DNA from 3 places in the Shewanella sp. 0m-6 genome. Region 2 is predicted to be linked to each of the others. Evidence: predicted binding sites of a transcription regulator. Region 2 holds the regulator's gene; each other region holds the start of a gene.

Region 1 (10,452 bases), on a different contig from region 2:
GAGACTCCCTGATTAAACTGACTATCGCCTTGCACAACTTGTGAGGCTAACGCAGCGTGGGTTTTACCTTGTTGAGAAAAAACTACCGCGGTAGGCTCACGGCCTTGTACGGGCTGCCATGTCAGCACAAAATCACGATTAGCAACTGCATTGTTATCTAAGCTCACTTGCGCTGCAGCATCTTCGACCATATCGACATTAATAGAATGGTAGGGGCTGTCGATGTTTTCTATTGCCATTGCGGCGTCAAACTTTACGGTTATCGAAACTAAGTTTTGAGCGATGGTTTGTTCCGTGTTTGTTTGCTCTCGGCCCGCTTGTTCTTTAGCATTAGTCCACTTGAATGCAGCGACTTGTTGATGCAACTCATCACGTTGCTTGTCGCTATGCCCACTTTGTTTCGGCGTATATCTTGGCGCTATCGCCATCGGAAAACGTAGACTAAACAAACCATCTTTGTAGTCTAAGGTTTCTTGATAAGTGAGCTCCACAATCAACACTTCATTTGGCGCTAAATTTGCCACCTGAGCACTAAAGATATTGGCACGTTTTTGCTCAAGTAAACTGGTTTTTTTACCTTCAGCCTTTGCTTGTTCATAAATGGCTTTAGCCTTAGCTTTAGGCTGGATCTGTCCTTCTATCTCCCTATCGCCAATATGTAGCTTAAGCTGGTCAACCGCCGCTTCATTAGGTAAAGGAAATAGATACTGACCATTAACCCACTCTGTCGACGTGTTTTTAAATTCATGGCGTACAGAAACTCGGTTCACCCAGCCTGATATATGCATACTGATGTCGGTTTTCATTGGTAGCGCAATCGCGACCTGCCCTTGTGCGCTTTCAAATATCAAACTACCTTGCGTAATGCTATCTAAAGAAACTGGTTCCGTTGACGCTAATGCCATCGCACTTTGCGGCACGAATACACTAAGTAATAATAACCCCTGCAATAATACCCCTTGCAGTAATCGAGCTTGCAGCGATCCTATCGATGCCCCAATTGCGACTCTCTTTGCCATAAGCGCCTCAAAAATAGAGCCTCCTTGGCGATGACTCTGCTTAGCGATAGGCTCTAAAACATTCGCTAATCCACGCTTTAATATATACGCAGTCATCTGTTACTCCTTTTGACTGTTTACCCCAAAGATGCGATGAGGCAGACTCTGTGGCACCGAAAACCTGTCTAAAACATTCAACTAAACAGGTCACTTTCGGTTAAATTGGCAGTTAAATTTACGGTTACATGACTGGGGGTTAATTAGCCGCTAAAGCGCTGTCTTGATTTTGCAACTTCAATGTCACGCGACGGTCAAAAAAGTCATTCTCAAAGCTTTGCTCTGCCATCAAAGGAGAAGAGTCACCATAGGCTTGGTTATGCAAACGCGCCTCGGTAACGCCTTGCTCTATAAGATAGCTTTTGACTTCTGCTACACGCTGTTCTGACAAGGCTTGGTTATAATCACCATCACCACGGCGGTCAGCGTACCCCGTCAAGTCCAATGTTAATTCAGGTGAGAGTGACATCGCAAAAGCAATATCATTTAGCTGATTTTGAAAGTGAGGCTCAATCGTTGATGAACCCGTTTTAAACTGTACATTCAGTCCCAGTGCCAATTCAGTTAACTTCTGCTCTTGCGCCATTTTTAAACTGGTAAGCTGTTGCTGCGCTTGCTCATACTGATCTGAAAGTTCAACCAATGATTGGTTTTGCTGGTTTAGTACAATAAGCTCCAGCTCTTTTTCATCAAGCATGGCTTGCTGTGTTTGCAACGCATCATCATCGCCCACTGATTTACCCACCAAGGTGCCAGTAAAGGCGCCGATAATGGCTCCGACGGGCCCACCCACCACAGCCCCAAGCACAATGCCTGAAGTTAACCCGATGAGTTCTTCGTTATTGCTACGCTCGGTGTCTACAACCTGCTGTGCTGATGCTTGAGTTGAAAATACTAACGCGCTAATGACGAGTGTTGAGATTAGTTGTTTTTTCATGTTATTCCCCTTGGGATAGTAATTTTTAAACTAAATTCAAATTGGCTAATAAAGCTTGCCGTTTTAAAGTTGTTAACTGCGCTTTATTCGATAGCGCTATTAAACCTTACCTAAATGGCTTTTAAGGGGAGTAAAAGTGGCGTTTTGAGGTTCAATTGTGGCAACAAAATGGCAATCACGGTTCACGTCTTCAAACCAAGATATTTTCCTGTATAGTCACAATCAATTAGACAGTTAAGGCCCTCATTAAGACGTTATGAAACGAATTGCCATAGTAGAAGATGAAGCTGCAATTAGAGAAAACTACAAAGAGGTTTTGCAGCAACAAGGTTATTGTGTACAAGCTTATGCCAACCGCCCACAAGCTATGTTGGCATTTAACACGCGCCTACCCGATCTTGCCATTATCGATATTGGCCTTGAAAATGAAATCGATGGCGGTTTTACTCTATGCCAATCATTAAGAGCCATGTCGAGTACCTTGCCGATTATTTTCTTGACCGCACGTGACAGTGATTTCGATACCGTATGCGGTCTGCGACTGGGGGCCGACGATTATTTAAGTAAAGATGTCAGTTTCCCACATCTAATAGCCAGATTAGCTGCGCTGTTTAGACGCTCAGATCTAAAAAATGCGAGTAACGATGAAAGTCATATCGTTGAACATGGTTTGCTGACAATCGATGTGAATCGCATGCAGGTATTTTGGAACTCAATACAGATTGAGCTTACCGTAACCGAATTTTGGATGGTGCATGCGCTCGCAAAGCGCCCAGGACATGTACGCCAGCGCCAAGAGTTGATGCAAGAGGCCAAAATATTCGTCGATGATTCGACGATTACTTCCCATGTAAAACGGATTAGAAAGAAGTTTATTGCCCAGGACCCGAACTTTGATTGTATCGATACCGTGTATGGCATGGGTTATCGCTGGGATTCCCACAATTAACCTTGAGCATTAGCATTGAGCATCGAAACTTGATGCTAAGCGAACCCTCGCTTGTGGAATGTCGTCCGCTGATAAATTAGTTCATCAATCGAGTCATTTTTGGTCATGGTCAAGTAGTTTTAGGTCATTGCCTGATCATTTAGGTCATAGTCAGGTCATTGTTGATGGCCATCATTTAGGTAGTTGTTACGCCATGTTTAATTTGCCAATAGGGCTGCGAAGTAAAGTCGCAGTATTGTCTTTATTCTTACTCTGCCTGCCGTGGCTAGGTTATCAGTACGTGTGGGAGATGGAGAAATATCTGCGTCACGGCCAAGAAAAAACCTTAGAAGGCACTACTCAGGCACTGGCAACCGCACTGCACGAAAGACCTAAGCTATTTGATAGCCAAGCGAGCTTTTTAACACAGGTTGAAAAAGGGCGCGATCTATACGCTTATCCACTTTCAGGGCCTATTCAACTAGACGGTAAATTGTCTGATTGGAGTAGCTACCGCCATCGTGCACTTAATTACGCGGCTGATTATCAGGTTTATAAACGTGACGAAGGCCCGCCGTTAAACCTCAGCTTTACCCATATGGTGGGTAAATATGCCGGCTACCTGTACGCCTTTTTCGAAGTTCGCGATCCACACGTGATCTACCGTGGAAAAAATAGCCTTAGCATAGACAATAACGATCATATCGCCATCGCGACACTCGCACCGGATGGCAAATTTCGACGCTATATTGTCGCCACCACACAAGATGGTTGGATAAGTGCCTTCGAACTGCCAGAAGATCCCAACCTGTCTACCCCTGTAACGCCTGAAGTTAAAATTCAAGGAAAGTGGACCAAGAGTAAGCAAGGTTACAATGTCGAGCTTAGGATCCCGCTTAATATGGTTGGCAGTAAACTGGGCTTTGCCGTTTATGACGTAAACGATAAAAAAAGCCGCGTATTAGATGCCATAGTTGGCACCTCTGCAATTGATGATGTAAGCAAGTTGGGGACCGTACTTGTCCCCTCACCTGAAATCGAAAGTATTATTAAAGGCATGAGCCATAATAGCTCGCGGATCTGGGTGGTCGACAAACACGGCCGCGTATTAGCAAAATCGGGCGATATTCGTTCAGATAACAGCGTCTGGTCACGGACTAATATCGATAACGATGACAACTCGGGTTGGACGCAGTTTAAACATAAATACTTGCACCCGCTTTACTACAAAATTTTAACCACGCCAGCCAAAGACTTTATTGATTCACTGCAAGACTCAACTGTGTTGCAAGGCAGTCATATCTCTAAAGCCTTAAGCGGCGAGCAAGGTTCCACCTGGCGCTTAACTCCCGACAGCAAAGCGGTTGTGCTCGCTGCTGCTAGTCCTATTTGGATTGATGATAAAGTCATGGGGGTAGTGATTGCCGAAGAAACCACTCATGGTATTCGAACCCTGCGCAACAAAGCCTTAGAGAAGCTGTTTAATGTGATTTTAACCATCATGAGTATGGGCACCTTAGCGCTATTTTTCTTTGCTTCAAACATCTCAAGCCGTATTCGAAAACTACGCGATGAAGCTGAGCAAGCGATCGACAGCCAAGGGCGAATAAAAAATGAGATTCAGGGTTCTAAAGTTCGCGATGAGATCGGCGATCTATCACGAAGTTTTGCCAGTATCGTTAGCCGATTGAGCCAATACACTCATTATTTAGAGAATATGTCTTCGCGTTTATCTCACGAACTGCGCACCCCTGTCGCCGTGGTGCGCTCGTCGCTTGAGCATCTTGGTTTACAACAGCTTAGCCCTGATAGCCGCAAATATGTTGACCGGGCACAAGAAGGCGTTAACCGTCTCAATATGATCTTAAACAACATGAGCGAAGCCACTCGTTTAGAAGAGAGCTTATCTCATGCCGAAACGACTATTTTTCCGCTCGAAAAAGTCATCAATGGCTGTATGCAAGGCTATCAAATGACCTATCCCCAACAAGCATTTGAGCTCGATATTACCCAGGACAGTATTGCGATGTTAGGAGTGCCGGAGTATATCGCTCAGCTGATGGATAAACTTATCGCTAACGCCTTAGAGTTTAGTCATCCTGATAGCCCAATTAATGTTGCGCTGACACTCAAGCATAAATATGCCGAGCTGAGCGTCAGTAACCAAGGCCCCGCACTACCGGATAATATGGCCGAGCAGATTTTTGAGTCTATGGTGTCTGTGAGAGCACAAAAAGCGCAAGATAAACCGCATCTAGGTTTAGGCCTATATATTGCGAGACTTATTTGCCAATTCCATGACGGTAAAATTAACGCCTGTAATACCCAAGATAAGGCCGGGAATATCAGCGGCGTTAAGATCACGATTAAGCTACCAATAAGCAAAGAAAGTCTTTAAAGCAGTTGTAACTATCCCAATTATGACGACAGAGAAAATAGTGACTGAAAGTTTATACTGAAAATAATGACACTTTATTTTAGCCGTTTAGATGTTAAGATGGCTAAAATAATATCGATATTTAAACTGATGGAATTCGCCCGATGAAAAAAGAAACGCAGATAATCAGTCTAGGCCGAGATAAAAAATGGACCCAAGGGGTGATAAACCCGCCTGTTTACCGCGCATCGACTATGGTGTTCGATACTATGGAAGATATGCGTTTTGCCGCAAAAAATAAGGCTAATGGCGCAATGTTCTATGGCCGTCGTGGTGGCCCTACTCATTTTGCGTTTCAAGCGGCGATTGCAGAACTTGAAGGCGGAGTGGGCACAGCACTATATCCATCAGGAAGCGCCGCCATCAGCAATAGCCTGCTGTCATTTTTAAAAGCGGGCGATCACCTGCTTATGGTCGATAGCGCCTATGAGCCCACTCGTGATCTATGTAATAAGCTGCTTGCCGGTTACGGCATCGAAACCACTTATTACGACCCTATGATTGGTGATGGCATAGAAGCCTTAATACAGACTAATACTAAGGTGCTGTTCTTAGAATCTCCCGGTTCAATCACCATGGAAATACAAGATGTCCCCACTCTGAGCCGTATCGCCCTCCAGCACGATATCGTGGTGATGCTCGATAATACCTGGGCATCACCAATAAACTCGCGACCATTTGAGATGGGGGTCGATATTTCGATTCAAGCGGCAACAAAGTATATCGTCGGCCATTCTGATGTGATGATGGGCACTGCTACCGCGAACGACAAACACTGGGAACAGCTACGAGAAAATAGTTACCTTCTAGGCCAATGTACCTCACCAGATGATGTATATCTTGCTAGCCGAGGCCTAAGAACCTTAGGTATTCGCTTAGCCCAGCATGAACAAAATGCATTAAAAGTGGCTAACTGGCTTGCAACCCGCCCAGAAGTGGATCACCTGCGTCACCCCGCTTTTGAGTCATGTCCGGGCCATGAGTTTTTTAAACGCGACTTTAGCGCCTCAAACGGACTGTTTTCGTTTGTATTAAAACAAGGTGATATTAGGTCTGTTACCGCATTTGTTGAAAATATGCAGCACTTTAAAATGGGCTTTTCTTGGGGCGGTTTTGAAAGCTTAATTTTAGGCGTATTTGGCATCGATAAACTGCGCACAGCAACAAAGTGGGATAGCAGTAAACCACTCATTAGATTGCATATCGGCTTAGAGAACGTCGATGATCTCATTGCCGATCTTGAGGCCGCGTTTGAACGCTATAATCGAGTATTAAACACCTAAGCGAACTCTATTTAGCTTTTAGCAAAACAAGTCGGCCATGTTGTCGGCTTGTTTGCATTTGTCACAGAAAAAGATTCTTTGTTTTAGCTATTAGGTTAAATGCTTTATTATTAACAGCGTAAATGACCAAACCTAGAGAATCTTTTTAATGCAGCGCGCCACCGCCTCAAAAGGCTTTACCCTCATCGAACTTGTTATCGTGATTATTGTGCTTGGCATATTAGCAGTTATCGCTGCGGCTAAATATGTAGACTTTAAGCGTGATGCTGAAATAGCTCGGGTCAAGGCCGTTGCCGCTGCATTGCAGCAATCAGTTACCTTCTCCCACACTAAATGGCAGCTTATCGCAGGAGTTGGTGCGTTGAACGATCTACCTGACTTTGCCGGAGGGGAGCTTGATATGAACAGCTTTGGTTATCCCCTTGGTATTGGTAAAGGTAACCCGATGGGACAACCAAAAAATATCGGCCAAGGTGAGCAAGGCTGTGTTGATTTATGGAATATCTTACAACAAGATCCAGCCAGTGTTTCGTTATCTAGCATAGACAATAGCAGTGACTTTCAAGCCTATCGTCATCAAGCAGCTAGCAATCCCGATGGTCAAACACAGTGCACTTATGTACTGCGCACCCTTGGCGATACCAAGAGCCGCCAACAAGCCGATATAAAAATCCTCTATGACTCAGTCGCTGGTAGTGTTATTGCGCTTATTAACGATTAAGCCCAGCTTTACAAGCTAGCAGCCAATTTATTGCTTTCGCTCAAAGCATAAAGGCGGATATGATCCGCCTTTATAGTGCTTATATGATGCACTTAGATTGTGTACTTAAATAGTGTAGATGGATTGTGTGCTTGTACTGTTTTCGTGTGCTAAGGCTGATTGACTTAACTCACTTATCAAGCACTCTTATCTAGCCCATTTCGCCTCATTGTTCAATAGTGAGTAGTGAAGAGCAAAACTGAGCCGCAAGCAGATCAGTTGTTAATCACTGCTCCACCAGGGACCCACGCTTGTGTGCCATAAAGTGGCACGGTTGAGAGCGCATGCTTGTGGCTACCATTGGTCTCTTTGGTTGAGTAAGACAAATACAGTAATGTTTGGTTCTTTGCATCATAAATACGGCGTACTTTTAGCGATTTAAATAAGATGCTTAATGATTCTTTAAACACCACTTCACCGTTTTTACTCTTATCGATACTGGCAATTTCAGCAGCGGTGATCGGCCCTGTTTGACGACAAGAAATACTCATATCCGATGGGTCCGCCAGGCTTAAATCGGCCTCAATACGGCTAACATGACACGTCACACCAGGGATTTTAGGGTCGTGCCTAGCATCAATAATCACATCTTTGGTGGTAAATAAACCTAAACTCACCTTACCCACATCATCGCCACAACCACTTAGACCAAGTGTTACGGTCAGTGACAGTCCCAAGCTAATTAACAGCCCTTTAGTTAAGCCCTTCATATCCATTTCCTTTAGCGATTGAGTCAATCAATGAGTCATTGTGACTGATGTAATACTATTTGTGTCAATCTAAACGCCAATAGTCAGCGCTAACAGTAAACGAAATAGCGCTGAGTCGCGCTATTTTTCATTGCCCGTTAAGCAAATACCCTTTGTGCCCAGCGAGTCAGTCCTGCAGTCACACTACCAAAGTGATCCCCTACCACAATTGGGATCTCAGGGAATAAGCCCGAAATGCGTTGGTAAATAGCCGGGCTTCTCGCGGTGCCGCCAGTCACATAAATACGGTCTGGCATCACCCCTGATTGCTCAAGTGCTTCCCGCATCAAGGCTTCGACCTTTGATAACGGTATCGTTATCGCAGTTTCAAAATCAGCTTCACTCACCCTAGCATGTAATCCGTTAGCAATATATTCAAGTGGCGTATCGACGCTATCGCTGCTTGATAACGCTATCTTACTTTGTTCGGCGCTGCGTACTAATTTATAACCTAATTGGTCTTTTTGAACTTTTAGCAGACGCTGAATAAGCTGTGGGTTTTGGGCCTCTTTAATCAAGTCTTCGATTAGCTTTTTAGAGGCCAAAGCACTAAAGTCTCGCTGCGCACTGATATCATTTACTGCCACTGCATTCCAAAAAGGTTTACTTGGCACTGGCAGCTTATTTACCATTAAGCTTCCAAGCCCTAAATGCGGCATAAATGACGCCATAGAAAGCGCAATATCTAAATCATTACCACCAATACGCTGGCCACTATGACCTAAAAAATCTGCGCTACGGTCACGGTTATCAATATGATTAGGTCCCATTTTCACCATAGAGCAATCAGTCGTACCGCCACCAACGTCAACCACCAGCACGGTTAAGTTTTCATCAAGTGACGCTTCATAATCCATCCCTGCCGCTAGTGGCTCAAACAGAAAATCAACGTCGATAAATCCTGCGCGTTTTGCCGCTAACGATAATATCGCTTCAGCCTGTTGATTACTCTGCTCGCCACCTATCCCCTGAAAGTTTACAGGACGACCAATCACAGCATGAGTAATGACTTTCGTACCTAAATTCTTTTCCGCTTGAGTTTTAATATGCATCATCATCAAGGTGACGATATCTTCAAACAGCGCAATTTGGCTCTCTCTTAGTCCTGTTGCGCCAAGAAATGATTTAGGCGAACGCACATAAAAGCCTTCATCAGGCATATCTAAATAAGCGTCGATCGCTTGCTCACCGACAAACACCGCTTGTTCGTTAGGCAACAGATCCAACTCTCGACGGGCAGCAGCGGCGCGGCTTAATTGCGCCGAACGTAAACGAGTATACTCAGCCTGTTCTGCTTGAGGTAATTGCTTTAACACTGCCTCAGCAATGAGTTCCCTATCCATCGCGTAAAGCGTTGAGCTCAAATACTTAGAGTCACCAGATAAGGGTACCAAACGCACATCACCGTCTTCAATAACACCAATCGCACAGTTAGCACTACCGTAGTCAAAACCTACAAACATTCCCTTATCCTTTAAAGCGTAAAAAAGCCGTGCAAAATAACACACTCAGGCTCAGGGAAAAAGTGTCTTTGATAAATAAAAAAAGCAGCCAAAGGCTGCCTGTTAATATGTCTGTAAATTTAGCTCATCTTTAAGCTAGCAGGCTTGATTTTAAACCCTATGCGCTCTTTTCATTTTGTGCTTTTTTAAGCCGCTCTTTGTGAGTTCGACGACGTTCAATCACCTGACTGACATCACTACCAATATGTGCTTCACCGCGCTGCTTAGATAGCTGCACTTGGCGCTCTCGCTCCATAAATCGCTGACGCTGCTTATCACTGACCTTATCGATACAATGCAAGCAGCTTACTCCTTGAACAAAACTATCCAAAGCCATCTCTTCAGAAGTGATAGGCATACGACAAGCATTACATTGATCGTATTGTCCTTTTTCAAGGCTATGGTTTACCGCTACGCGGTTATCAAATACAAAACACTCACCTTGCCATAAGCTTTCTTCTTGCTTGACCTCTTCAAGGTATTTTAAGATCCCGCCTTCAAGATGATAGACCTCATCAAAGCCCTGCTCTTTTAAGTACGCGGTCGATTTTTCGCAGCGAATGCCTCCAGTACAAAACATAGCCACCTTCTTGTGCTTTACTGGATCGAGGTTTTGCTTCACGTACTCAGGGAATTCACGAAAAGTTTCTGTTTTGGGATCGACGGCATTTTTAAAGGTGCCAATCTGAACTTCGTAATCATTGCGGGTATCGACAAGCAAGACGTCAGGATCTGAAATCAACTGGTTCCAGTCTTTTGGTTTAACATAGGTGCCGACTACTTTATTAGGATCAACGCCTT
Region 2 (10,452 bases):
ACCACGCTCATTAGCGCAGATAAACCCCGTAATAATTAGCCGCTCATTTGGGTGTGCTTCGGTCATCAGATGCACACGCTCGCGAGACTCTTGCAAGCGAATTTGCGGCACTGCGCCCTCATCAGCAATCAGTAAGGTGCGAGCATCGACATCCGACGCCGCAACCCCTGACTCGCGCAGCAATGCAGCTAATAGGCGCGCTGACCAACGCTCACCAAAGCTGACTACCTGGCTGCTCTGATAGTCATTAATTGACTCTATCGACAATAGACTGATCAGCTGAGATTTATCGGTAGATAAACGCTCTCTTAAAGAACGTGCCTGCTCATTTGAGAGCAATTGCTCAATCAAATTTTGCTGAAAGCTAATGAGTGTCTGCAGCTCTTCTTGCCACAACTGTTTAGTGCTACTTAATTCGAGCAACTTATACAGGAAATTAGTACTTTTACCGGCAGCTGACACCACAACTAAATCGTCGCTGTGGCCATGCGTCAGCAAAATATGAGCAACGCGACGGTAACAGTCTGCATCCGCTAGACTTGAGCCACCAAATTTATGTAAGTGACAGCGTGCCATCGTATACCCCTTTAATTAACAAGCGGCTGCAGCATTAAGCGCAGCTTCAATATCGGCAACAAGATCGTCAGCATCTTCGATACCAACAGAAAGACGGATAAGCGTATCTTTTACGCCAGCTTCAGCGCGAGCCTCTGGCTCCATCGCCCTATGTGTCATGGTCGCAGGAACGGCCACTAAACTTTCAACGCCGCCAAGACTTTCTGCAACTGAAAAATAATTTAGATTTTTTAAGAACTCCACCAACTGGGGCTCCCCACCTTGGAGCTCAAAGCTCAACATGGCGCCAAAACCTTTTTGCTGCTTGGCCGCAATCTCATGCCCCGGGTGATCTTTAAGCCCTGGGTAATAAATTTTGGATACAGCTTTATGATTGACTAGGGTATCAAGAATTCGTTGCGCATTCGCCTGATGTTCGCGAATTCGTACTGCAAGTGTGCGAATTCCGCGCAAAGTGAGATAACTATCAAATGCTGAACCCGTTAGCCCTAATGTATTTGACCACCAATGCAGCAACTCTCCGACTTCAGGATCTTTAGCCACAACAGCGCCGCCCACCACATCACTATGACCATTAATATATTTTGTCGTAGAATGGATCACGATATCGGCGCCAAGTAATAACGGCTGTTGCAAAATAGGTGACAGAAAAGTGTTATCGACGACGACTAACGCGCCGACTTCATGGCTAGCCGAACTGATAGCTTCAATATCGACCACGCGAAGTAAGGGGTTCGACGGTGTTTCTAACCATACCATCTTAGGTTTTTGCGCTATCGCCTGATTAAGTGCCTGTGAGTCAGTCTGATCCACTACTAGCAACTTAAACTGACCTTTCTTGGCAAGGTTAGTAAATAAACGGTAACTGCCGCCATAACAGTCATGTGGCACGACAAGTAAATCATCTGGCCCGAGTAGATTTGTCGCCAAGGTGATTGCCGCCATACCAGTGCAAGTCACCACTCCCGTCGCACCTTTTTCAAGTTCGGCAATCGCATCGCCAAGAATGGAGCGAGTTGGGTTACCCGAGCGGCTATAATCGAAGTCTCTTGGATTTTTATGACCATCAAAAGAGTAGTTAGTTGACAGGTATATTGGCGGTACAACAGCGCCATGTTGGCTATCGGACTCAATGCCTTGACGCACTGCCGCGGTGGCAAGTTTACGCTCGGTCATGTACTACTCCTTAGTTACTGATTTTCTTATTAGAGATGTCTGGACGTCTAAATGTACCTAAGCACATCCTCCTCGTCAACCACTTTAGACGTTTAGACGTCCATGCATATAGAAATCTATTTGCATTTATCATAAATAAGAGGCAATAATTTGACTGCACAATTTAAAGGGTTAAAATCTGCCCCGAATTTTGAAATTACAGGTGAGTCAATGACTGAGTGGAATGGCGATTATATCAGCCCATATGCTGAACACGGCAAAAAGAATGAACAAGTGAAAAAAATTACTGTGTCCATTCCTTTGAAAGTACTTAAAGTACTTACCGATGAACGCACACGCCGCCAGGTGAATAACTTGCGTCACGCCACAAACAGTGAACTGTTGTGCGAAGCATTCCTGCATGCATACACAGGCCAGCCACTGCCAAACGATGCCGATCTAACTAAAGATAAACCCGACAGCATGCCTGCTGAGGTTAAACGTCTAATGGATGAAATGGGCATTGAGTGGGAAGAACTTGAATAATCTTCATTGATTATCGACAAACATGATCTCCAGATAAGGACTGCTTAGCAGTCCTTATCTGCTTCTATACCACTATAAACGTGTAGCCGACTGATAGTTTGCCTGTAAATCGATTCACGCCATCGTCACTGATAGGCCAACCTTTATTCGTTCCCATATAAGCCGTCTTGGCTGGATAAACAGATGATCGAACCCATTACATTACTACTTGCCTCACTGATTATCTTTTGTGGCGCACTAACCCAAAGTCTTATCGGCTTTGGCCTAGCCGTCGTTGCAAGCCCCTTGCTGTATATCGTCGATCCGAGCCTAGTACCTGCACCTGTTATCATGATGGGATTCTCTATTGCACTGCTGACCCTATTTAGAGAGCGAGGTCAGCTTGAGTTTAATGGCCTGCAATATGCACTCTTAGGTCGTATTCCTGGCGGCATACTCGGCGCGACGTTGATTTTAATTGCGCCGCAACCGATTTTAGGTCTGGCGATAGCCGCGATTGTGGCATTGGCGGTTGGTTTAAGCTTGATGAAATTTAGCATTCCAGTAAATCGATTTAGCTTATTTATCGCAGGCATTTTATCCGGTATTTTTGGCAACATAGCCGCAATTGGTGGGCCGCCTCTTGCCATCTTGCTTTCCGGTAAAGATGCAGGCCAATTTCGCGCCGCCTTATCGGCCTTCTTTATCTTCAGCTCGATGATTGCTTTGATCATTTTGGCATTTGCAGGCTTGCTGACCTTGCATCACTTTTATATCTCTTTAATGCTATTACCCTCTGTGATTTTGGGATATATCGTGGCAGGGCGATTAGTAGGACGAGTCGACAAACAAAAAACCAGAGCGTTAACTCTGGCTTTATGTGGCGGCAGTGCGCTTATCCTAACCATTAAATCAACGATAGAGTTAATGGGTTAGCGTTACTCGTTAGAAATGGTAGGAGGTTTGCAGCACGCCTCCTACCGCATTGTCATCACCAAACATACCGGTGAAGTCTAAGAAAAACGAATCACCGAAGGCAAAGCCTGAACCCAATGAATAGAGATTAGCTGTAGAGTCTTTCATATCATGGCGATAACCCACTCGTAGCGACATCCAATCAAAGGCTCTAACTTCCCCCCCTAAGCGCCAATATTGAGTACCATCGAGCTCTTTAAACTTCTTATTTTCAATCAGATCGATATCTGTGGTTACCGATAAAATACCCCAGTCATAAACCACTCCAGCGGTTACTAAGGGCTCTACGCGGTAGGTAAACTTTTGCCCTTCAACTTCTATGGTATCCACATCCTGGCTAATCAAGTTTCTCCCCGACAGACCTAGCGTCAGCCCTTCAAATGGTTGCAAGGCGACACCGATATCGAGGTTAAAGTTAGTCTCATCATTACGGTACTTAACGTCGTCAAAATCACTGGCATCAAAGTTATTCGCATTGGCAATATAGTTATAGGTGTCAACGCGCTGAAACTTTGGCGATATACCCACTGCAATCGGCATATTGACGATAGAAAGTGGAAAACTCAATGCAATACCTAAATCTGATACTGCGCCGCCTACTACTTGCCCTTGAGAGTCTAAATCAGAAATTTGTGGTGGATTATTAGGATCTAAATTATTGAGGGTATTGATATCTGACTGCGCGATATTAGCAACGCCGACGGCGTTGACATAAGTCTTATAGAAGATTGCCATCGGCATTCTTTGATGTGGAATGGCCACGCTGAAACCAAGCCCTGCACTCGCATAGGCTGAAGTGCCCTTTAACGACTCTAAATCAGCTACTAAATCATCACGAAATTGATTAATATCACCACTATTGCCAGTATCAATCGCATCAGCTAAGCCATCGTATGAGTCAATCAGCGAATCAAACTTATCTATCATGTCATCGCTATCAGCCATATCGATTCCAAGAACAGGCATCAGCAGTACTGCAGAATTGTCTTTATGCGCATTAATCGCGAGTAAGGCAGGATTAACAAAAGCCGCCCCCTCTTTATTTGAAGCTGCAACGCCCGCTCCCCCCATAGCATCGCTTCGAGCCTCATAATATTCTTGCCCTGCATGGGCTGAAAAGCAATGTAACAAGGCACAAGCTAGTGCTATTTTCTTTAGGTTCATCCATTCCACCTTTTAATGTCCTTAACGCTCTAAGCAGCAATACGACTCAAATCGAAAAAAGGTTATTTTTGTTCTTAAGATATTCTAAGACAAAATCGACTAAAATGGATGATAAATTTAACTTTAAATAAACATTTATATAGCAAAATGTTTGCCACCCCAATCATCAGTAACAAACCGATTAAAGGGGGCTCAACCTTATTTCAATTCAATTTTTTGGCAACGCCACATATTCCATAAAGTGCTGTGTAGTGAAATCAATAAACTGCCTTAATCGAGCTGGTTGAAACTGATCTTTGTTATAAAGCAGATAAAGCGGTGTATCCGATATGGTCCAATCTTCAAATACATGCACTAATTCACCGCTATCTAACTCCGTGCTACAGTAAATTTCAGGTAATCTGACAATACCATTTCCTGCCAACGCACTACTTTTCATCACGCGGCCATTTTTACATAAGAAAGTGCCAGCAATCGTGACCTCTGCCTTTTGGTTTTTATCGCTACGAGAGTGATAATTCCAGTGGTATACCGACCCGGTAATACAGGCATGGCTCTTCAACTCTTTTGGATGCAGAGGACGACCGCGCTTAGCAATATAAGCCGGCGATGCCAGTGTACAATTGGCAATGTCCATCAACTTTCTCGCCACCAAGCCTGAGTCTTCAAGCTCTCCCATTCTGAAGACCAAATCAAACTCATCAAGCACTAAGTCTACTCGCTGGCTACTAAAATCAAGATGGATTTGAATGTTCGGATGTTGGCTCATAAAGTCGTTCACCAGTTGGTTGACGATCTCTTCACCGATATAACCACCAACGCAGTTAATATTGATTTTTCCCTGCAAGTTATGGGCGTTATCAACCGTCTTGGCGACGGCTTGCTCCATAACATCTAAGGCATGTTGGCAGCGCTCATAAAAAAAGCTGCCCTGCTCTGTTAATCGCTGCGCCCTTGTTGTGCGAGTAATTAGGGTCACTCCCAGGTAGCGTTCTAATTGCGTTAACTGCTTTGAAAGGTGAGAACGAGAGCAACCTAGCTTTTCAGCCGCAAGGGTAAAACTGCCTTTCTCTGCAATCACGGTAAAGGCGCGAACATCTGCTAAATTTAGGTCTTGATACATGAACGGCAATCCATTTTATCTCGGTATTTTGACGAGCATTAGAAGTCATATGTAAACAATCATATTCTCTATAGATTATATATCAACAATATTGGTTTATATAAAATAATCATCAATCGAGATCCTACCCCCTTATTGAGGCTGATATGAAACAATTAATCGTTATTACAGGTGCATCTTCTGGTATTGGTGCGGCAATGGCTAGAGCCTTTAGTGCTAAGGGTCACCCGTTACTTTTACTGGCACGCCGCATTGAACCTATGCAAGCTCTGGCACTTGATAATAGCTTATGCGTCAGTGTTGACGTAACTGATGCAGATGCAATGAAAAGCGCTATTGCTGCAGCCGAAGCCAAGTTTGGCCCTGTAGGTTGCTTAATCAATAACGCTGGAGTCATGCTACTGGGCGCAGCGGATGTTCAAGATCCAGCCGAATGGAGTCGTATGCTTAACATCAACGTGATGGGTGTACTCAATGGTATTCACGCGGTTCTTGCCGATATGAAAGCGCGCAAAACAGGCACCATCATCAACGTGAGCTCAATAGCAGGCCGCAAAACATTCCCCAACCATGCGGCATACTGTGCCACTAAGTTTGCTGTACATGCACTCACAGAAAATATCCGTGAAGAAGTCGCCTTAGATGATGTGCGTATGGTGACGATTGCGCCTGGGGCAGTTGAAACCGAATTATTAAGCCACACCACCAGCGAAGAGATCAAAGCGGGTTACAACGAGTGGAAAGAGTTCATGGGCGGAGTGATTGAGCCAACAGCGGTTGCTGATGCAGCCGTGTTCGCCTTCGAGCAACCACAAAATGTATGTGTGCGTGAAATCGTATTAGCACCTACGCGTCAACAGCCTTAATCTTCCCTCACACAAGTTAATGCCCTTCCAGTCTTTCTGCTAGGGCTTTTTATTAACAGCAAGTCAACCTAGTTATCACTTTAGGGATAGCTAAAACCCAAAAACGTGACACAGACCTCGCACCAAAAACACTCCGCAAGACAAAAACAGATAATCAAAATCACACCCAAAACCACAAAACCCTTTAAAAACAACAGCAAGCGCACATACATCAACCTCCATTAGATTTTATTCAATGATATTTTTATCAATTAGATTTTTATCATGAATATGATCAAGCTCAATATTTAACCCAACAACACCTGCTAAATTTAGTAACAACACGAAAGCATTTTTAAAGCATTTGATTAACCACGCGAAGGACGGCATCAAACCTATAAAAAAGTAAGGAATTGATGATGAAAACAATCTCAAAAATCGGAATAGGCCTTGCCCTTGCGCTGTCTTTGGGGCTTCAAGCCCAGGCTGCAGACGGCGGTAACCCTAAAAAGGGTAAGCACCTTTATAAAAAAGAGTGTAAAGCCTGCCATAGCAAAGGTGATGTGGGGGGAGAGATCACTCCAATGACAAAAACCATGAGCCAGTGGGATCGCTTCTTTAAACGTATGAAGCACAAAGGTGATCAAGAAGCCTTTAATGCGCTATCTGAAAAGGACTTAAAAGATATTCAACAGTTCCTTTATGACCATGCGGCTGACTCAGATCAACCGCAAACCTGTGGCTAAGACGCGGTAAGCCGACTTACCACCATTCTTAGATTCTCAGAGTAACCAACAGATAAATTAAAAATGGGGAAAGCCTCAGGGCCTCGTGCTGCCAAAAATCAGCCAAGTCCAGGTTGCCCCTCAACATCAATCGAGACAAGACAACAGCAAGATAAGTCAAACCTCGAAAGGAGAGATGTTATGCGTACCCTTATATCACTACTCGTTGCCAATGCTATCGCCTTATCTGGCAGTGTATATGCCAATGAAAACGACGCTCAAAAAATTTCAGATCTAAAGCAACAGCTAGAGGACATCACCAGCGAGATTGACGATCTCAATGATCGCGTCGATAACAATGAGCGCCACTCCGCCCTCGACAGAATTTTGATCACTGGCGACTTTCGTACCAAAGCTCACTCACTTCACTATCAAAACGTGACCTGGAACCCTGCAATAAAGGTCAATTTTAGTGACTTTGGTGCCAAAGCGATGTCCGGCGTATTTGGCATGCCAAATGATCCAAGCTCACCTTTAGGCAAGATGATGGCAGCAGATCCGAATTTAGCGGCGGCATTCCAAAGTGGTCAGCTTCAGGGGATCATGCCTTATGTTTTAGCTCAAAAAACCACTCAAGATATCGATAACGATATTTTTTACACCACAAGGTTACGCCTCAATTTAAAAGCCAAAGTCTGGGACAACGTCAGTTTTGCGGGCCGGCTCTCTATGTATAAAAACTGGGGCGACTCTACCGGAGTGCAAGTATTCGATTCTTGGCGCTCATTTACCATGGATGGCACCAGCAGCGGTAACACCAGTGGCGACTGGCTAAGAGTCGAGCGCGCTTATTTCGACTGGAAGAACATCAACGGTTCACCATTCTATCTCTCCATTGGACGTCGGCCTTCAACCTATGGCCCCCCAACCCAATATCGTGAAAATGAGCAACGAGGCGGAACGCCATCAGGTCACTTAGTCAACTTTAACTTCGATGGTGCCACATTAGGATACAAGCTCGGAGAATTGACCGGAGTCGATGGCCAAGTTGTGCGTATCTGTTATGGCCAAGGCTTTGAATCCCAGTGGGGTAATGGCGAAATGTTTGGCGATATCGTCACCAAAGATACTCACTTAGGTGGCTTTAATATTGATGCGATAAATGATGGCAAAAACTTTCTTCAATTCACCCTCTTTGGCGCCAAAGATGTCAATGATGGCTTTAAAGGCACCATGGCCTTCCCGACTCAGCTAGCGGGCATTTTTGCGCCAACTATGTATCAAGATATGCAGAAGTTCAGCAACTTTAACTTTGAAACTCGAGTACAGCCCAGCGGTGTTATTGGCGATATGTTCTTAGGTGGGATCGGCTTTGCACGTGAAGAAGATAATGACGTGAAATGGTTTATCTCTGGTGGTTGGACACGCGCTGATGGTAACGGCAACGCAGGCATGTTCGGTGGCATGTTAAGTGATGCCGTTTTTGAAGCTCAGCTTAACGCCGATGGCACTGAGATCATCATGATGCCAAGTGCCGCTGACGACAGTGGTCCAAAAGAGGGTTACGGTGCCTATGTCGGTATTCAGATCCCTGCCCCATACGGAAAATTTGGTCTCGAATATAACTATGGGTCTAAATACTGGACCCCATTCACGCAAGCGCAAGACGACCCTATCGGCAGTAAGCTAGCGACTCGTGGCCATGTCGGCGAAGCCTATTACATGTTTGATATCAATCCACGTATGTTTATCAAGCTTGCAGGTCTCTACTATGACTTTGAATATACGGGTAGCGGCACGCCTGTAGGAGCACCTCAAGATATCGATGAGGTTATCGCAGGCACGGCTTACTCAATGTTACCCGTCGTCGACACCGCCTTTGATGTTAACGCCTCTCTCACCGTCAACTTCTAACAAAAATGGATTCCCCCTCGGCTAATTACCGAGGGGATGGAGATTCGTCATGAAAACCATAGCTATCACACTCAGCCTGCTCACTATGCTCCTACACTGCACTAGCACCTGGGCAGCCCAAGACCATAGTGAGTTTATCCAAGGGCCATTTGCAACGGGTTCAGACGTTACAACTCAGTGCATAGAATGTCATGAAGATCATGCCGCAGACTTTATGAAATCATCACACTGGACCTGGGAACTAGAGCAGTCTCTTCCTGGGCGCAGCGTAAAGCGTGGCAAGAAAAATACCATTAATAATTTCTGTGTTGCGATCTCCAGTAACGAGCCCCGCTGCACAAGCTGTCATGCGGGTTACGGCTGGAAAGACAATAACTTCGACTTTACCGATATGACCAAGGTCGACTGTCTTATCTGCCACGACACCACCGGCACCTACGTCAAAGACCCTGCTGGCGCGGGTGAAGTCTCAAAGAAAGTCAACCTTGAACGGGTGGCGCAAAATGTAGGAACACCTGTGCGAGACAACTGCGGAACCTGCCACTTCTATGGTGGCGGGGGCGATGGCGTCAAACACGGCGATCTTGATTCTTCTATGTCTTACCCAGACATACGTACCGATGTGCATATGGATACTGACGGTAATGACTTTCAGTGCCAAGACTGTCACGCCACGCTCAATCACCAAATAACAGGTAATGCCATGGGCGTCTCACCTGGAGGTAATAACCCAATCGGCTGCGTAAACTGTCACGAGAGTACGCCCCATGAAAACAGCAAGCTTAATGAGCACAGTCAAGCGGTTGCCTGCCAAACCTGTCATATTCCTGAATTTGCTAAAAACGAACCAACAAAAATGAGTTGGGACTGGTCAACCGCGGGCTCTGACCGGGAACAAACCCGAGATGAATATGGCAAGCACAACTACATGAAAAAGAAAGGTGACTTCGTATGGGCTAAGAATGTTATACCTCAATACGCCTGGTATAACGGTAAAGCCGATGCTTATATGGCTGGCGATAAAATACAGCCTAACGCTGTCACTAAGCTGACTCATCCTTTAGGCAACATCAAGGATCCTAAAGCCAAAATCGCACCTTTTAAAGTACATACGGGTAAACAGATCTACGACAAGAAGTTAAATATCTTCATCACCCCAAAAGTCTTTGGTAAAGATGGCTACTGGAAAACTTTTGACTGGGATAAAGCTGCTCAACTGGGCATGGCGCAAAATCAAACTATGGCCGAAAAAGGACTTAAGTACAGTGGTGAATATGATTTTGCTGCCACAGAGATGTGGTGGCCAATCAACCATATGGTTTCACCTAAGGAGGATGCCCTCAAGTGTAAGGATTGTCATAGCAAACAAGGCAGACTCGATTGGCAAGCCTTAGGCTATGACGGAGATCCGATGAAAGTGAAAGCAGACCAAAAACACGCAAAATAACAT
Region 3 (10,452 bases), on a different contig from region 2:
ACATCTTTGACGCAGAGATTATCTCCGCTCAAAACTACTTTAGCCCTGGTAGAGAGCTATTTTTGAGTGTTAGCTATCAAGCATTCTAGTTTTTTGTGACATATTTAAAATGATATGCGTACTTAAGTCAGACCTTGTGTCTGGCTTTTTTTATGTTATTTTTTGGCTACAGTCTCAAGTTAAAAGTTATTGATGAAACCATTATTTAAGCGTCGCCCTATTGTCCTATTGCTCGTTAGTTGCGCACTGCTGTTATTGCAAGCTTGCTCTGGGGCGAGTATTCCGCCCTTATCAGATAATGCACGGATATTAGCTTTTGGCGATAGCCTTACCTATGGCGTTGGCGCGTCGAAGGGCCAAGACTACCCTAGCCAGCTTGCTTCTCTTAGTGGTTTTGAGGTGATTAATGCGGGCGTATCGGGCGAGACAACAACGGGTGGTGCAGCACGTTTAGCTTCGTTATTAGATAAGCATTCACCAGAGCTATTAATTTTGTTAGAGGGCGGTAATGACTTCTTAAGAAACCATGCTATCACGACGACTAAATCTAATTTGGCCGCCATGATAGAGATGGCCCAGTCGAAACAGATCCCAGTTTTACTGGTTGCGGTGCCACAAAAGAGCCTATTTTTATCGGCGTCACCGATTTATGAGGAGCTTGCAGAGCAATATGAGTTGGTTTTAGTCGACGATGCGTTAAGTCGCTTATTGAAAAGTCCGAGTAAAAAATCGGATGCGATACATTTAAATGACGCAGGCTATTTTGACCTTGCCAAAGCGATTTATCAGGCTATATAACAAAGGCTTACATTAATATATTAGCGTAGCCAAAATCCCTCCGGTTTTAATACTATTCCTGGCTCTTGCTACTGATGGCAGGTTTTATCAGCTACTTATTTAGTGGAGGTGAATAAAATTGTTGAAACTTGTTAAGGTTGTCGCTTATATGGCTTGACCTTTGACGTCATTGTGTGGGTTAATTTGCCACGGAATTGAGTGCACATCATGATTAAAAATAATAAGGTTTAATGTTTCGCATGACAGATCTTGAGCAGCAAGTATTTACTCAAGTACGCGCAATTATCAGCAACGAAGAGCAGGTAATTGGTCGTAGAGGGATCCTTATCCCATTGAAAAAGGCCATTATTGCAGACGGTGATATCCGTAATGTTATCGATATCGTGTCATCCGATCCGGCCGTATCTGCCCATCTGCTTTGGCGCAGCAACAGTGCAGATCACGCCACACCGCAATCGAGTAAGAATCGCTCATTAAAAGATGCTTTAGTACGTTTAGGTCAGGTTAATATTTATCGTTATGCGTTTACTTTCTATCTGAAAGAGCGTTTAGACGAATTGAATGAGCCTTACAAAAAGCTGGTTCATGGTTATTGGGCGCTTACCGAAGCGATTGCAGCGGACGCCGTTGATCAACTGCATCAGCTAGAAAGTTTGCAAATTAGCCCTGATGAAGTGCAAACCCTGGCACTATTTAGCGTATTTGGTGACATTATTGCACTAACGGCATTTGCTTACTTAAACTCAGAACTTGAACAGGATTACCCACTGAGCCTGCTTAAGTCTGTGATTGAAGATAAACAAGAAACCTTAACGCTTGAAGCTTTTGAGTCATTAGGGCTAGATGATGATTTACGTGATGAGTTCTTAATCGCGCATAACTTACGTCAAACCCATAACGCTAACTCTCCAGGTTTGGTCTTGAGACGGGTATTAGCGAGAAGAAATTTGCTACTTAAAGCGCTATAAAAAGAAAGCCTGCAATATGCAGGCTTTTTTGTATGCTACAGAGCGTAGTGCTCACTATAGTACGGATTGTTCAGTTCAATCTCTGCTTCGCTAACCCTTCTTTTGAGACGAGCTCTAACCAATGTTGGGCTAAGCGTGCATTGGCACCGTTACGACGGTATGCGCCAAACAGCGGGCGTTTAAGGCCATCTGGCCCCAACTTAACGCTGGTAAGGCTAAGTCCATGAGCTTCGTTAATCGACCAACTAGGCAGCGCCGCAATACCATCTTTACAGGCAATACGCTGCAGTAACATCATGGTTAAATCACACTTTACCTGTGGCCCAGGCTTTATGCCTGCAGGCTCTAAGAAGTGGCGATAAATATCTAAGCGCTCAAGTGAAACTGGGTAGCTTAAAATCGCCAAGTTTTCTAACTGTTTCGGTGTAACATACTCTTGCTGCGCCAGCGGATGGTCGCTGGCAACCACTAATCTAACTTCAAAATCAAACAAGTGCTGATAAGCAATCGACTGAGCAGGTACTGGATCCGATGTCAGCACGACATCTAGCTCACCTAACTCAAGCGCGTTTAATGAGTCGAATAAGTGGCGACTAGAGAGGTCGAGATCCGCCTGTGGGTATTGTTTTCTAAATTGCTCCATTACCGGCATTAACCAACGGAAGCAGCTGTGGCACTCAATACCTACGCCTAAATGATTATCCCCTTCAGCTAAGCCTTTCTTTAAATCAAATTCGGTTTCGATCACTTTCGGCAGAATATCTTCAGCAAGGTTGAGCAATCGCGCACCCTCTTGTGTGAAAGAGAGGGGCTTACTCTTGCGCACAAAAATAGCTGAGTTAATGCGAGTCTCTAATTCCTTGATCTGATGAGACAGTGCCGACTGGGTGACGAAGCGTTTTTTTGCAGCCCCAGCGAGGCTGCCGCTTTCCTTTAGGGCAACTAACGTACGTAAATGTCTAAGCTCTATCATTTTATCCTCACATGAAATTCGCTCATGTTGCGCTTGAATTCGTTTCGATTGCGAATACTAAGGCTAACACAATAAACTTCTAGACGTCCAGACGCCCATTGTTCTGTTTAGTTATATGAAATTCAGAGGGGCGTTAACTCTGAATTTTGCTCATCTTAACATCAAAAGGTATACAATATGCAATTAAATAGTTTGGGATTTCCACGAATTGGTCGTTTACGAGAGCTAAAATTTGCTTTAGAGAAGTATTGGCGTGGTGAAATTAAGCAGTCGCAGTTAGTTGAAATTGCAAAAGAACTACGCCAAACACATTGGCGCTGGCAGGCTGATGCCGGGGTGAGATTGTTGCCTGTTGGCGATTTTGCTTTCTATGATCAGGTATTAACCTTAAGTGCCACTTTGGATGTGATCCCAGAGCGTCATCAAAGTGATACCCCCACCGATATTGATACCTTATTCCGTATCGGACGAGGCCGAGCGCCAACGGGGAAAGACGCTGCCGCTGCTGAAATGACCAAGTTTTTTAACAGTAATTATCACTATATCGTACCGGAGCTAACGGTCGATCAAAGCTTTGATATTGGTTATGAGCAATTGTTTGATGAAGTGAGTGAAGCTCAGGCTTTAGGCTATCAGGTCAAGCCTGTGATCTTGGGGCCAGTGTCATTTCTATACCTGTCTAAAACTGTTGGTTCATCGTTCGATAAGCTGAGTTTATTACCGCAACTTCTGCAAGCGTACCATAAAATATTGGCCCGCTTTGCTAGTCAGGGTGTCGAATGGGTTCAGCTTGATGAACCTGTTTTAGCCCTAGAGCTAGACAGTGATTGGCAAGCCGCGATTAGCCAAGCCTATCGTGATTTTGAGCGTTGTAACCTAAACATCTTGCTCGCCAGTTACTACGGCAGTATTGAGCACCACCATCAGCTTGTCGCATCGCTTAACGTGGCAGGGTTACACTTAGACTTGGTTACAGCGCCAGAGCAGCTCAGCGCTTTTTCCATCAGCCTAAGGCAAGATCAAATACTGTCAGCAGGGGTGATTAACGGCCGCAATGTGTGGGCGGCAGAGCTCGATACACTCGCAGAGGGATTATCGAGTGTAGCGCGGGATCTTAAGCAGCGTTTATGGCTGTCGCCTTCGTGCTCTTTGCTACATAGTCCGGTCGATTTAGAGGTAGAAACTCAGCTTAAGCCTGAACTTAAGCTGCAACTCTCTTTTGCCAAGCAGAAGCTGGCTGAATTGGGTCAATTGAAGACGTTACTCACAGCTCCAAACTCTGTCGAGGCCAAAGCCATAGTGCTTGAGTGCCAACAACGACGTAGCGCACGGGCAAAGGCGGCCAATCAAGAGGTAATAGCCAGAGTCGATGCTCTCACTGAGCAAGACTACCTGCGTGATGATGAATTTTCACTCAGGCAAGCCGCGCAAAGACAAAAATACCGCTTACCATTATTGCCAACGACCACCATAGGGAGTTTTCCTCAAACGCCTGCAATTCGTGGCCTGCGTAGCCGCTGGCGTAAAGGTGAAATAAGCCTTGAGCAATATAATGATCAGTTACGCCAAGTGACCAGAGACACTATTGAGCGGCAGTTAAAGCTAGGTATCGACGTATTAGTGCATGGTGAAGCAGAGCGAAACGATATGGTGGAATACTTTGGCGAACAGCTCGATGGTGTCGGCTTTACCCAGTTTGGTTGGGTACAAAGCTATGGCTCACGCTGTGTTAAACCACCACTTATTTATGGCGATGTATCACGCCCAAATGCGATGACGGTAGAGTGGGCTACATATGCTCAGAGCCTCACAGAAAAGCCGGTCAAAGGCATGCTGACAGGGCCGGTAACCATACTGCATTGGTCTTTTGCGCGCGAAGATATCAGTCGCGAGCAGATAGCGACTCAAATCGGCCTCGCCATTCGTGATGAGGTGGTTGAGCTACAAAATGCCGGTATTGGCATTATTCAAATCGACGAGCCAGCATTTCGAGAAGGCTTGCCGCTTAAAAAGAGTGAATGGCAGCATTACCTTAACTGGGCGGTCAATGCCTTTAAGCTGAGTGCGGCAGGTGTTAGCAACGAAACGCAAATTCATACCCATATGTGCTATAGCGAATTTAATGAAACCATCGCAGAAATCGCGGCGATGGACGCCGATGTGATCACCATTGAGACATCGCGTTCAAGAATGGAGCTACTCAATGCATTTGAGGACTTTAACTACCCAAATGAAATTGGTCCGGGTGTTTACGATATTCACTCACCCAATACACCAAGGGTTGATGAAATTGTCAGTTTGATGGAAAAAGCGGCGAGTAAAGTTGCGGTAGAACAACTGTGGATTAACCCTGATTGCGGCTTAAAGACACGCACTTGGGACGAAGTGGAGCCCGCGTTGGTTAACCTTGTTGAGGCGACTAAGATATTGCGGCGCAAATTAGGCTAGCGCTGCTCGCCTGCTGAGTTAACTTAAGCAAACGAGCTAAAGCATTACCTGTTTTATGGTGCTTTAGCTCGTCTTTAGCTCGTCTTTAGCTCGTCTTTAGCTCGTCATTAGCTGATAGTTTGTTGGGGGGCAGTATTCGTTTTCCTAGTCAGCCTAGTGTGTTTATCAATTCTGTTTTTTTCGAGTGCTTGCCTAGTCTGTTTGCCCGTTATCCTTGGCGGTTAAAGGGGCGAGTGCTGCTAGAGTGAGTGCTGTGATGAACTATTTGTTTACTTATCCGGTCTTATAGAGTCATATTCATTTTACTGCCGCAATATAATGCCGGTAATGCTGAGCGCTATGGCCGAAAAGAAAGCGACCGAAAAGAAAGCGACCGAAAAGAAAGCGACTGAAAAGAAAACGACTGAAAAGAAAATGACAGAAAAACAATCGCCAGAAAAAAAGCCGACATTGAAGCACCGTATTGGTGGTTGGATTAAGCAGTTATTGATTTTGCTTATCATGCTGAGCGCCGTAGCTTGGGTCATGGATAAGTGGCGTAGTAGAAACTTAGAGATCAATGATTTTCCGGTGATTAGTGGTGTTGCTATCACAGGTGAGAAGATTAACGTATCGACGCTTAGTACCGATGGGCCCGTTTTGGTGTATTTTTGGGGTACATGGTGTCCTATTTGCCGTTCGGTAAGCCCATCTGTTGAGGCTATTTCGGCTTATTTTCCAGTGGTGAGCGTGGCCATTGCATCGGGCACTAATAGTGAGATAAATGATTATATGCAGGACCATGATTATCACTTTCCTGTGATTAATGATGCTGATAATCGCAGTGCCAAAGATTGGTCGGTGCATGTTACACCGACTCTGATTATCATCAATGAAGGCAAAGTGGTGTCTTATACCACCGGCTTTACTAGCCTTCCCGGGATCGGATGGCGTATGTTTCTGGCATCATACTGATTGAAATAAACTGTGCATGCTGTCTTTTGAGGGAAAATTGCTCTCATATTTACCGCGAGTGTTGGGGGGAATTCTTTGTCCTGACTATCACAGAGGTTGTTCTATACTGACTAAAGTTATTTCCTTCTCATCGCTGGAGTCATTATGAGCCATACCTACAAAATTATTGAATTGACCGGGTCGTCACCTATTAGTTCTGATGAGGCCATCAAGAATGCGATTGCCGCGGCAAATGAATCATTGAAGCATTTGAGATGGTTTCAGGTGGTTGAAACTCGTGGCCACCTTGAAGAGGGGTTGGTGGCGCACTGGCAGGTAACAATTAAAGTCGGCTTTACCTTAGATCCAAATGCATAACAGCTCTCTAATGATCTGTTATTAGGCCTACGCGTCCCGCGCTAGGCCTTTTTCGACACTGCGGATCACCCTTTGGGTTTTGCGGCTTAGGTTCTGCTCATCTGCTGCTTGTTGCTGTAGAGCCCAATCAATATGCTCTATCACCATATCATCGACTTCATTCGATAGTTTACGGGCCTCAAGCGCTGCGATAATCGCTTCACTGTGGGGCGCATTACCCAGCGCAACGGCGATATTTCTAAGCCAACGTGCATGGCCAATCCGGCGAATAGGGCTACCTTCAGTGAGCTTTAAAAATTCAGCTTCGCTCCACGCAAACAGCTCAAGTAGCTGTGGCTGCTTAAGTGAGGGGCGAGTATGAAAGTCGGTTTCATCGGTGAGTGGCGCGTTAGCGTTTACTGGGCAGACGAGTTGGCAATCATCGCAGCCGTAAATACGGTTACCAATAGCTTGTCTAAACTCTACTGGAATGGCGCCTTGTAGCTCAATGGTTAAGTAAGAGATACAGCGACTACCGTCAACAACGTAAGGCTCAATAATCGCGTTGGTCGGGCAAGATTTAATGCACGCTACGCACGTGTTGCAGCCTTCACTAATAGGAATATCGACGGGCAAAGGCAGGTCGATTAATAGTTCACCCAAGAAGAACCAGCTGCCAGCGTCTTGGTTGAGTAATAAGCTGTGTTTACCTGTCCAGCCAAGGCCTGCCTTATCGGCGAGAGGGCGCTCTAAAATAGGGGCAGAATCAACGAAAGGGCGAGAGTTTGGTTTGCTAATGCCTAGGTTTTTCAACTCAGCTTCGATTCTATCACCGAGCTTTTTAAGGCGGCTACGGATCATCTTGTGATAATCACGCCCGCCAGCATAACGCGAGATATAGCCAAGATTAGGGTCTTTAAGGTTAACCGCAAAACCGGCTTCGGGTGGTAGATAGTTCATGCGAGCGGCAATAACCCGCTTAGTGCCGGGGTGAAGTTCATAAGGTCTAGCGCGCATCATGCCGTGATTGGCCATGTAACTCATATCACCATGATAGCCCTTGTCTAACCACTGCTGTAATTTTGGCTCTTCAGCGCTTAAGTTTGTATCGCAAATACCGATTTGAGCAAAGCCTAGCTCTTTACCCCATATTTTAATATTAAGGGCTAATTCGCCGAGCTGAGTGGGCGTTAAGGTGTCGATTGCAGCAAGTTGTGAAGAAGAGTCAGACATAGGTCTATTGTCGGCGAAAAGTATCGGCGAAAGTAACGGCTTTAAGTAAGCGCTAATGATAGCAGTTATTGAGAGTAAATAGGTATCCTGAGATGTTATTCGACTCTTCTTGGACTCATCTTAGACTCTCAATGGGCTAACTCACTCTAGCTTGATTACGGCCTTCGCTCTTAGCTAGATAGAGTGCATCATCGGCGCGTTTTAGCAGCTGCGACAGCTTGTCGTCGCTTGACATTAAGCTGGCAACGCCAGCGCTAATGGTCATGCTAAAGCCCTGTGGGAACTGACTAAAGTTGCTATTACAGACGGTTCGCACTAAGGCTTGCGCTATTTTGTAGGCCTGCGCCTTGTCGGTATCTGGCAGGATAATCAAAAACTCTTCGCCGCCGACACGCGCGGTTTGATGCTCCGGGGCGAGGGCACTGCGGCAGATCTCAGCGAGTAACTCAAGAGCCTGGTCGCCGACCTCATGTCCAAAGTTATCGTTAATCAGCTTAAAGTTATCTGCATCGAAAGCGATGACTGAAAAACAGCTCTGTTTTATTTTTGTTTCTTCAAAGCATGTTTGCGCTTTGCTATAGATATAGCGCCGATTTGGTAGTTGGGTTAGATCGTCTGTGAGCGCCAACTTTGATAATAATGTGTTTTTCTGGATCTGCTTGTAAGCAAACACCGACACAATCAGCATCAAAAAGCCGCCTAGCAAGATGATGATCCATTGCTGGAGCTCATTTTTCTCCAACATGGCCAGCTCTATCTCTCTGAGCTTTTGGTTTTCGATGAGATGACGATTCTCTTGCTCTATCTGATCGGCATTGAACCGTGTGCGCATTTCGGTGGTGTAGCTTGATAGCTGTTTGGCATCAAGCTCGTTGTGGATAGTCATGTACTGCTTAAGCGCCAGATAAGCTTGTTTCCAGTTATTTTGACTGAGAAATATTTGGCTTTCGACCAACTGCAGCTGTGCTAAGCCACGTATATTCTTTATCCGTTTAAAGGCACTACGCGCCAGTGCTATGTTGTCATGGGCCTGGGATAATTGACCATCGGCTAAATCCACTTGAGCGAGAAATAGATGCATGAAGCTGAAGAAACCTTCATCAGATGGCAAAATAAAAGGTTTAGCTTCATTTAAATATCGCTTTGCTTCATCAAGTTCACTCAGTTTAATTAGCGTTCCTGCAATATTGACCGCGACAGTTGCTTGCTCGAGTTCGCGCCCTTTAGCTTTCCAATACAAGTAACTAGTTTCAAACAGTTGCTTGGCATGCTCTAAATTCCCTAACTCTTCTTCGGCAATGGCAATGGCGACTGAAATGCTATTTGCGGCATCAAAGTCTTTACTCTCTATTTTACTTTTTTCGAGCTTTTTAAAGTAGCGAATGGCATTTTTCTGATCGCCAAAGCGGCGATAGCTAGTGGCGATTTCGTACAGGTTAATACTGACCCAAGCGGGTAAGTTAAGACTTTTATAGAGGGATTGCGAGGTGATTAAGTCCTCTAGCCCCTGGGTGAAGTTACCTTGATAAGAATGAAGGTAACCGCGCATACCTCTGGCATCGGCAATTAGGCGTAAGTTCTCAAGCGCATAAGCTTGATTGATCGCCTTGTTGTAGCCTTGCAGTGCTAGCTCAACATTGCCGTCTTGCTCGGTATACCAGGCCTGGCAGAGTTCTAAATCTAGCTTGTCGTTAGGAAAGCGAGCTAGATCAGGGTGGGTAAGTGCATGCTGAGCAAACGCTAATGCTTTGGCTGCCTCTCCCTCTTTAAATGGATCAAATGACCAGCACTGCGCTCGGGTTAGGCGCATCTTTCTTGCGATATCATCTTTAGCGATTAGCGTTTCAAGCTCGGCGACATAAGCGAGGTGAACTTGGTTGTTATTAACGGTGCCACTATCGAGTAGTGTAAAAATCGCATCGGCTTTTTCTGCATTGCTTTGTTCTGCATAGTTTTGCTCGGCATAACCGAAAACACTCACACAAAGTAAGCTTAAAAACAGAATGAGTTTTATTAACAAAAACGGCTTGGGCATTTAGCGCTTTCTTAGCATTAAAGTCATTGATAATCATGCACAAGCATACACGATAAAATATATATTTTAGTTATTTTTTAACAGAATCAATCATGGCGAATGCTCAAATACCTCTTCTAGTGCATTGCTTAGTTATGGCGTGTGATTGCATCTATAACAAGCGAATGCAGGCTTAGCCAGTACTATTGACGAGAATGGGGGCAGTAACAGGGGCTGTAATTGGGACGGTTACTGCAACTGGAATTACAGGGGGAGAGGCCTGCTATTATACATAGCAGGCCTTAGGTATATCGCTAATAAGCAGCAGTTAAAAGCCTAAAGAATAGCCTTAGTAGCCTAGCCATTTAGCACATTTTAACCTGGTCTCGGCCGTTTGTTTTTGCTAAATAAAGCGCGTCATCGGCGCGTTTTAGTAGCAGTGACAGCTTATCGTCACTCTCGCGAAGCATCGAAACGCCAGCACTGATAGTAATCGAGAAGTCCGGCGGGAATGAACTGAAATCAGCATCGCGAACTTGATTGACTAGGTCCTGAGCTATCTTAACGGCTTGGGCTTTATCTGTATCTGGCAGAAGAATGAGGAACTCCTCACCGCCTACTCTGGCAGCGTCATACTTAGAATTTAGCCCTTCTCTACAGGTATTGGCGAGCAGCTTTAAGGTCAGGTCGCCCACTTCGTGGCCATACTTGTCATTAATGCGTTTAAA

The links. The regulator MetJ, encoded in region 2, represses methionine synthesis genes. The targets are predictions, from matches to a motif close to TAGACGTCTAGACGTCTA.
Region 1: a site for MetJ is predicted at 5,399-5,416, ahead of ACVBJC_RS05380 (cystathionine beta-lyase). Genes of this name have one in related genera too.
Region 3: a site for MetJ is predicted at 2,812-2,829, ahead of metE (5-methyltetrahydropteroyltriglutamate--homocysteine S-methyltransferase). Genes of this name have one in related genera too.

What each region holds. Positions count from the first base shown of each region.
Region 1 is NZ_JBRIMD010000005.1:46,658-57,109, reverse strand. Features, by position in the region: gene ACVBJC_RS05400 (marine proteobacterial sortase target protein) at 1-1,115, opposite strand, end outside; gene pdsO (sortase-associated OmpA-like protein PdsO) at 1,255-1,992, opposite strand; gene pdsR (proteobacterial dedicated sortase system response regulator) at 2,249-2,941, shown strand; gene pdsS (proteobacterial dedicated sortase system histidine kinase) at 3,135-5,318, shown strand; gene ACVBJC_RS05380 (cystathionine beta-lyase) at 5,462-6,640, shown strand; gene ACVBJC_RS05375 (type IV pilin protein) at 6,789-7,361, shown strand; gene ACVBJC_RS05370 (CreA family protein) at 7,616-8,110, opposite strand; gene yegD (molecular chaperone) at 8,248-9,612, opposite strand; gene trhO (oxygen-dependent tRNA uridine(34) hydroxylase TrhO) at 9,770-10,452, opposite strand, start outside.
Region 2 is NZ_JBRIMD010000018.1:6,122-16,573, reverse strand. Features, by position in the region: gene ACVBJC_RS14060 (bifunctional aspartate kinase/homoserine dehydrogenase II) at 1-576, opposite strand, end outside; gene metB (cystathionine gamma-synthase) at 592-1,752, opposite strand; gene metJ (met regulon transcriptional regulator MetJ) at 1,963-2,277, shown strand; gene ACVBJC_RS14045 (sulfite exporter TauE/SafE family protein) at 2,461-3,192, shown strand; gene ACVBJC_RS14040 (conjugal transfer protein TraF) at 3,202-4,395, opposite strand; gene ACVBJC_RS14035 (LysR family transcriptional regulator) at 4,604-5,518, opposite strand; gene ACVBJC_RS14030 (SDR family oxidoreductase) at 5,665-6,384, shown strand; gene ACVBJC_RS14025 (c-type cytochrome) at 6,780-7,109, shown strand; gene ACVBJC_RS14020 (DUF3373 domain-containing protein) at 7,290-9,002, shown strand; gene ACVBJC_RS14015 (tetrathionate reductase family octaheme c-type cytochrome) at 9,052-10,449, shown strand.
Region 3 is NZ_JBRIMD010000010.1:49,128-59,579, reverse strand. Features, by position in the region: gene ACVBJC_RS09845 (TonB-dependent receptor domain-containing protein) at 1-89, shown strand, start outside; gene ACVBJC_RS09840 (arylesterase) at 193-798, shown strand; gene ACVBJC_RS09835 (HDOD domain-containing protein) at 1,038-1,766, shown strand; gene ACVBJC_RS09830 (LysR family transcriptional regulator) at 1,837-2,739, opposite strand; gene metE (5-methyltetrahydropteroyltriglutamate--homocysteine S-methyltransferase) at 2,917-5,187, shown strand; gene ACVBJC_RS09820 (redoxin domain-containing protein) at 5,527-6,141, shown strand; gene ACVBJC_RS09815 (dodecin) at 6,286-6,498, shown strand; gene queG (tRNA epoxyqueuosine(34) reductase QueG) at 6,526-7,710, opposite strand; gene ACVBJC_RS09805 (diguanylate cyclase) at 7,847-9,745, opposite strand; gene ACVBJC_RS09800 (tetratricopeptide repeat-containing diguanylate cyclase) at 10,090-10,452, opposite strand, start outside.